DNA from 2 places in the Streptomyces sp. NPDC088116 genome. Region 2 is predicted to be linked to the other one. Evidence: riboswitches for the same ligand, from Rfam matches in the RefSeq annotation. Region 2 holds a riboswitch; the other holds the start of a gene.
What was found. A riboswitch is a leader RNA that binds a small molecule or an ion and turns the genes downstream of it on or off. The one in region 2 is predicted to bind glycine.
Positions count from the first base shown of each region.

Region 1: another riboswitch for glycine. It lies ahead of gcvP (aminomethyl-transferring glycine dehydrogenase); the one in region 2 lies ahead of gcvT (glycine cleavage system aminomethyltransferase GcvT).

Region 1 covers NZ_JBIUTF010000003.1:9,498-12,898, reverse strand. The annotation lists gene gcvP (aminomethyl-transferring glycine dehydrogenase) at 1-1,880, opposite strand, end outside; glycine riboswitch at 2,058-2,155, opposite strand; gene ACIOJD_RS12560 (PRC-barrel domain-containing protein) at 2,269-2,667, shown strand; gene ACIOJD_RS12555 (DNA polymerase IV) at 2,619-3,401, opposite strand, start outside.
Region 2 covers NZ_JBIUTF010000001.1:283,250-286,650, reverse strand. The annotation lists gene glyA (serine hydroxymethyltransferase) at 1-172, opposite strand, end outside; gene gcvH (glycine cleavage system protein GcvH) at 207-584, opposite strand; gene gcvT (glycine cleavage system aminomethyltransferase GcvT) at 718-1,878, opposite strand; glycine riboswitch at 2,026-2,123, opposite strand; gene ACIOJD_RS01245 (AAA family ATPase) at 2,297-3,124, shown strand; gene ACIOJD_RS01240 (enhanced serine sensitivity protein SseB) at 3,302-3,401, shown strand, end outside.

The DNA of each region.
Region 1 (3,401 bases), on a different contig from region 2:
TCACGCGTCCTGACGACGACGACCTTCATCCCCGCCATCACCGCGCTCGCGGCGTTCGTGCCGTGCGCGGAGGACGGGATGAGACAGACCGTGCGCCCCGTGTCGCCGTTGGCCCGGTGGTAGGCGCGTACGGCCAGCAGCCCGGCCAGCTCGCCCTGCGAACCGGCGTTGGGCTGGAGGGACACCGCGTCATAACCGGTGACCTCGGCCAGCCGCTCCTCCAGCTCACGGATCAGTGTCAGATAGCCCTGCGCCTGCCCGGCCGGGGCGAAGGGGTGCAGCGCCGCGAACGCGGGCCAGGTGACCGGCTCCATCTCGGTGGTCGCGTTCAGCTTCATGGTGCAGGAACCGAGCGGGATCATGCCCCGGTCCAGCGCGTAGTCACGGTCGGCGAGCCGGCGCAGGTAACGCAGCATCGCGGTCTCGGAACGGTACTGGTGGAAGACCGGATGCGTCAGATAGTCGTCGGTCCGCAGCAGGGCGTCCGGCAGGGCGTCGTCCGTGGCCGCGTCCAGTTCCTCGATGTCACCGTCGACACCGAACGCGGTCCACACGGCGGCCAGTTGGGCCCGCCCGGTGGTCTCGTCACAGGCGAGGGAGACCTGGTCGGCGTCCACGAGGTGGAGGTTGACCCCGCCCTCGCGGGCGGCGGAGACCACCTCGGCGGCCCGGCCGGGGACCCGGACGGTCAGCGTGTCGAAGTACGCGCCGTGCACGACCTCGGCGCCGCCCGCGCGCAGCCCCTCGGCGAGCAGCACCGCGTACCGGTGCGTGCGCCGCGCGATGGCCCGCAGCCCTTCCGGGCCGTGGTGGACCGCGTACATCCCGGCCATGACGGCGAGGAGCACCTGCGCGGTACAGATATTGCTGGTGGCCTTCTCGCGGCGGATGTGCTGCTCACGGGTCTGGAGCGCCAGCCGGTACGCCTTGTTGCCGTCGGCGTCCACGGAGACCCCGACGAGCCGGCCGGGCAGGTTGCGCGCGAACTTCTCCCGGACGGCCATGAATCCGGCGTGCGGTCCGCCGAAGCCCATCGGCACCCCGAAGCGCTGGGTGGTGCCCACCGCGATGTCCGCGCCCAGCTCACCGGGGGAGGTGAGGAGCGTCAGCGCGAGCAGGTCGGCGGCGACGGTGACGATCGCGCCGAGACCGTGCGCCTGCTCGACCACCGGCCCGATGTCCCGGACGGCCCCGGAGGCGCCCGGGTACTGGATCAGCACCCCAAAGACGCCCCGCTCGGCGACCTCGGCCGGGATTCCCTCGCTCAGGTCGGCGACCACGACCTCGACGCCGGTCGGCTCGGCACGTGTCTGGATCACGGCGACGGTCTGCGGCAGGGCGTCGGCGTCGACCAGGAAGACACCGTCCTTGACCTTGCCGACGCGGCGGGAGAGCGCCATGGCCTCCGCCGCCGCCGTGCCCTCGTCCAGCAGGGAGGCACCCGACGTGGGCAGGCCGGTCAGCTCGGCCACCACGGTCTGGAAGTTGAGCAGCGCCTCGAGACGGCCCTGCGAGATCTCCGGCTGGTACGGCGTGTACGCGGTGTACCAGGCCGGGTTCTCCATGACGTTGCGCAGGATCACGGGCGGCGTGAAGGTGCCGTAGTAGCCGAGGCCGATCATGGGCGCCAGCACCTTGTTCCGGTCCGCGAGGGACCGCAGCTCGGCCAGGACCTCTGCCTCGGTACGGGCATCGGGCAGCGCCAGCGCCTCCGTGCTCTTGATCACGTCGGGCACCGCGGCGGCGGTCAGCTCGTCGAGCGACCCGTACCCGACCTGCGCCAGCATCTTCGCCTGCGCCTCAGCGTCGGGCCCGATGTGGCGCTGCTCGAAGGGGGTGCCTCGCTCCAGCTGGGAGAGCGGAATGCGGTTGGCGGTCATTGAGAGGCCTCCTGGTCTGTCACGACCTGCGAGGGGCACCATGGCGCGGGTGCCCGGATGGCCTCCCCCTCTGTCATCTCGACCTGAGAGCTTCACCGGTCCGTCGTGAAACGGTCCGGCTTTCACCGTCGGTGAGAGCGGGAGCCGTCCGGCGCCCGCCCTGCTTTCCAGAGTGACCTCGTCCGTGCGGTACGGGGGCCTGAGAGATTCCGGGGAGGAGTTGCTCCTTCGGCGCCTCCGGCAATTTCACCGGAGAACTCTCCCGCACGGGGTCAGCAGCCGCTTGCCAGCCTACCAGCGCACCTTTGCCCACAACTTTCGAGTGGCCGACACCCCCATTCTGCACTTTTGTAGTGTTTAGCAGCGGTTGCGACCAATTGGAGGGACCGTGGAGACCGATATCGATCCGCGCAGTCTGATAGGGCGCAAGGCCTTCGACAAGGACGGACACAAGCTCGGCACGGTGGACGAGGTGTATCTCGACGATGCCACCGGAGTACCGGAGTGGGCGGCCGTCCGCACCGGGTTCTTCAGCCGCGACGCCTTCGTCCCCCTCGCGCCCAGTTCCTTGCTGAACGGCAGCCTACGGATCCCGTTCGAGCGTGCGCTGATCAAGGACGCCCCCGATTTCGGCGTCGGCCGCCACCTCTCTCCCGAGCAGGAAGTCCAGCTCTACCACCACTACGGTCTGGCTCTTCCTGATCCCGAGCCGCCGGAGCCGCCCGCCTCTCTGTCCGATCAGGACTCCCAGCGCGATTTCGGACGCCTGGCCGGCCAGGACGACTGACCCGTCCTACGGTCCGCCCGGTCCGCCGCTTCGTCGGGCGCCGCCGGCACCAGGGGCAGCGGCTCGGAGAGTTCCAGATCGGGATCGTCGACCCAGAACGTCCGCACCCGCCCCGGCGCGGACCCCGGCTCCTCGAACCGCACGGTGACCCTCCGAAGCCCGCTGCCCTGCACCCAGCCCGCCCCGAACTCGGCGTGGCGTACATCGTGCCCGGCGGGGAATCGTCGCTCCTCGGGCGCCACGGACACCTCGGCGGGCGGCGCTCCCCCGGTCTCCGGCGCCCGGGACACAGGGCCCACCCCGTCCTCCGCCACGATGGGCCCGCCCGTGGCCACCGCCCCGCCCACGACCCCCTGCTCCGCATCCGCCGCGCCCTTGTCCCGCGCCCCCATGTCCGCCGCGGCCTCGGCGCCCGGCTCACGAAGAGTGGTGGCGAGTTCGTCGGCCGCAGCCTGGGCGAAGAGATCCTCCTGCGTGAAGTCCGCGAGACCTGTCACGCCCACTCCCAGCAGCCGCACCCCGCCGGTGGTGTCCACCGACTCCAGCAGCCGCGCGGCGGCCTCCCGCACCACTCCCGGGTCGTCCGTGGGCCCGCGCAGCGTGTCCGAGCGGGTCAGCGTGGAGAAGTCGTACCGCCGCACCTTGAGCACCACGGTCCGCCCCGAACGTCCCGCCGCCCGCAGCCGCTCCACACACCGGTCCGCGAGCCGCTCCACCTCGGTCCGCACCCGGGC
Region 2 (3,401 bases):
ACTTGTTGGTCAGTACGGAGCCCTGCGCCTCCATGACCGCGACCGGCGCGAAGTTCTCCGAGGCGATCATTTCGAGGGTGGACTGCTGGCGGTGGAGCTCGGCGTCGACAGCGGCGGCGACATCCGGGTCGAGATCGTGGAGCGAGGTGTTGAGAAGCGACTTCGAAGACATCACAGTCCCTGGGGTCTCTTGTTGCTGGGGCACGTCAGTTGCCGGAAAACTCCGTGTACTCGTCGGCGGAGAGCAGGTCCTTCGGCTCCTCCGCGACGCGGACCTTGAACAGCCAGCCGCCCTCGAAGGGGGCGGAATTCACCAGCGAGGGGTCGTCCACGACGTCCTGGTTCGTCTCGGTGACCTCACCGGTCACCGGGGCGTACAGGTCGCTGACGGACTTGGTGGACTCCAGCTCTCCACAGGTCTCGCCGGCCGTCACCGTTTCACCGACCTCGGGGAGCTGGGCGTACACGACATCACCGAGGGCGTTGGCCGCGTACTCCGTGATACCGACCGTCGACACGCCGTCCTCGGCGGTCGTCAGCCACTCGTGCTCCTTGCTGTAGCGCAGCTGCTGGGGGTTGCTCATGACCTGAATTCTCCTGTACGCGGGGGTGTGGTGGGGAACAGCTGTCTTGCGGACCGAGACGCGGGCCGGGACCCGATCCGGGAAGCGGGCCGGGACGGGGATACCGGTAGGCCGGTGCCGGAAGGCGTCCGTGTCACTTCTGGCGCTTGTAGAAGGGCAGCGCGACGACCTCGTACGGCTCGTGGGAGCCGCGGATGTCGACACCGACGCCCGTGGTGCCGGGCTCGGCGTGCGCGGCGTCCACGTACGCCATGGCGATCGGCTTGCCCAGGGTGGGGGAGGGGGCGCCGGAGGTGACCTCGCCCACCACCGCGTCGCCCGCGACCACCTGGTACCCGGAGCGCGGGACGCGGCGGCCCTCGGCGATCAGGCCGACCAGCTTGCGCGGCGGGGAGGCCGCGGCGAGTTCGGCGGCGGTGGCCAGCGCCGCCCGGCCGACGAAGTCGCCGCCGTTCGATGTCTTCTCGAACTTCACGACCCGGCCGAGGCCCGCGTCGAACGGGGTGAGGGCGGGGGACAGCTCGTTCCCGTACAGCGGCATCCCGGCCTCCAGCCGCAGCGTGTCGCGGCAGGACAGGCCGCAGGGCACCAGACCGACGCCCTCGCCGGCCTCGGTCAGTGCCTGCCACAGCTGTTCGGCGTACCGGGGCTCGACGAACAGCTCGAAGCCGTCCTCGCCGGTGTAGCCGGTGCGCGCGATCAGCGCGGGGACCCCGGCGACGGTGCCGGGCAGGCCCGCGTAGTACTTGAGTCCGTCCAGGTCGGCATCGGTGAGCGACTTCAGGATGCCGGGGGACTCGGGGCCCTGGACGGCCAGCAGCGCGTACGCGTCACGGTCGTCGCGTACGTCGGCGTCGAAGCCCGCGGAGCGGGCGGTCAGCGCGTCCAGCACGGTCCGGGCGTTGGAGGCGTTGGCGACGACCATGTACTCGTCGTCGCCCAGGCGGTAGACGATCAGGTCGTCCAGGATCCCGCCGTCCTCCTGGCAGATCATGGTGTAGCGGGCGCGGCCCACGGCCACGGCGCCGATATTGCCGACCAGCGCGTAGTCGAGGAGCGCGCCGGCCGCCGGGCCGGAGACGGTGATCTCGCCCATGTGGGAGAGGTCGAACAGGCCCGCCTTCGTACGGACGGCGTTGTGTTCGTCGCGCTCGCTGCCGTAGCGCAGCGGCATGTCCCAGCCCGCGAAGTCGGTCATGGTGGCGCCCAGCGTGCGGTGCACGGAGTCGAGCGCGGTGAGGCGAGGGGCCTCGACGGAGGCGGTGGGGGTGCTGCTCGGGGGGACATGACTCATCGGTGTGGCTCCCAGGGCATGACGGCGAGGACGATCCTCCCCATCTGTCATCGGAACCTGAGAGGTTCATCACGACCACTCGTACCGAGGGTCATGACTTGCACCTTGGGTGGAGCCGCAGAGCTGCGGCACGCTTTTCAGATCTGCCTCATCCACGCGGTACGGGGCCTGAGAGATTCAAGGGAGGAACTTGCTCCTTCGGCGCCCGGCACACTCGGTGACCGGGACTCTCCCGCGCGGATTCAAACGGCCGGTATGCAGTTGGCGGGCACATCATCGCACGGGTGGTGCCCGAGTGGGGCGGCCCGGTCCATAACGCGCCTCACACCATGAAAAGCTTGTGGGGCATTGCCATTTCTTTACACTTTGTGGGCAGGGTTCATGGGACCAGGCCGACTGAGCTGACAGGGGGACGGCGATGACGTCGCAGAGGTCCAGCGCATACGTGACCACCGCGGGCAGTACGGCCAGTGCCACCGGGAGTGCGACGGCGAGCGCCGTCGGGAGTGCGACCGCGAGCGCCGTCGGGAGCACGACCGGGAAGCCGGCCGGATCCGGGAAACCGGGCCCGCCCACCAATCAGGGACCACCCGCGAACACCGACCCGTCCGTACCCGCGAAACCGGGCCCGTCCGCGCGGGCGGCCGCGACGCGTGGCGTGCCGGTCGTCCGGGATCTGCGGGCGCGAGGCGGCCGGGGGCCCGGACGGCTGGTCTTCGCGGCGGGGGACGTGGTGGTGGTCTCCGGGCTGCCGGGCAGCGGCAAGTCCACCCTCATCCGGCGGGCCGCCGAGGGCGGCGGCATCGACTCGCAGGACACCAGGGACCGCTGGGAGCGGCGGCTGCCCACTGGGCTGCCGTACGGCGTCTACCGCCCGCTCGTCCGGATCGCGCACTACGCGGGGCTGTGGCGGGCGCTGAGATCCGGCGCGAGCGTCGTCGTCCACGACTGCGGTACGCAGGCCTGGGTACGGCGCTGGCTGGCCCGCGAGGCCCGTGCCCGCGGCCGGCTGCTCCATATCGTCCTGCTGGACGTCCCGCCCGAGGTGGCCCGCGAGGGCCAGCGCGAGCGCGGCCGGGGAGTCTCCGGCTACGCCTTCGCCCGCCACCTCCGCGCGGTCGGCCGCCTCCTCACCGGCGTCGAATCGGGCCGTCTTCCGGACGGCTGCGCCTCGGCGGTGCTCCTGGACAGGGACGCGGCGGGGGCGCTGGACCGGATCGCCTTTCCGGCGGCGCGGGGGGAGTGAGGGAGGTCCATGGAGGACCCCACCCTCTTCGGGACCCGCACGTGTCCCCTTCCCGAACCCGCACGCCTGCCCCCTTTCCGAACCCGCCCGCCGCATCGTTCTCGTAACCTGCCCGGCGCAGCGTCCGGCCTGCGGAGTTAGGGTGCTGCCGCAGGGTCGAGGGTGGAGGGAAAGACAGTGAACACAGCATGGCCGGGCAACGAGCTCGAAGAGGTGCTTGCCGCCTCGCTCGGCGTCGACGGGGCGGGCGGACGGCTCGTCGAAGTACTGGGACGCA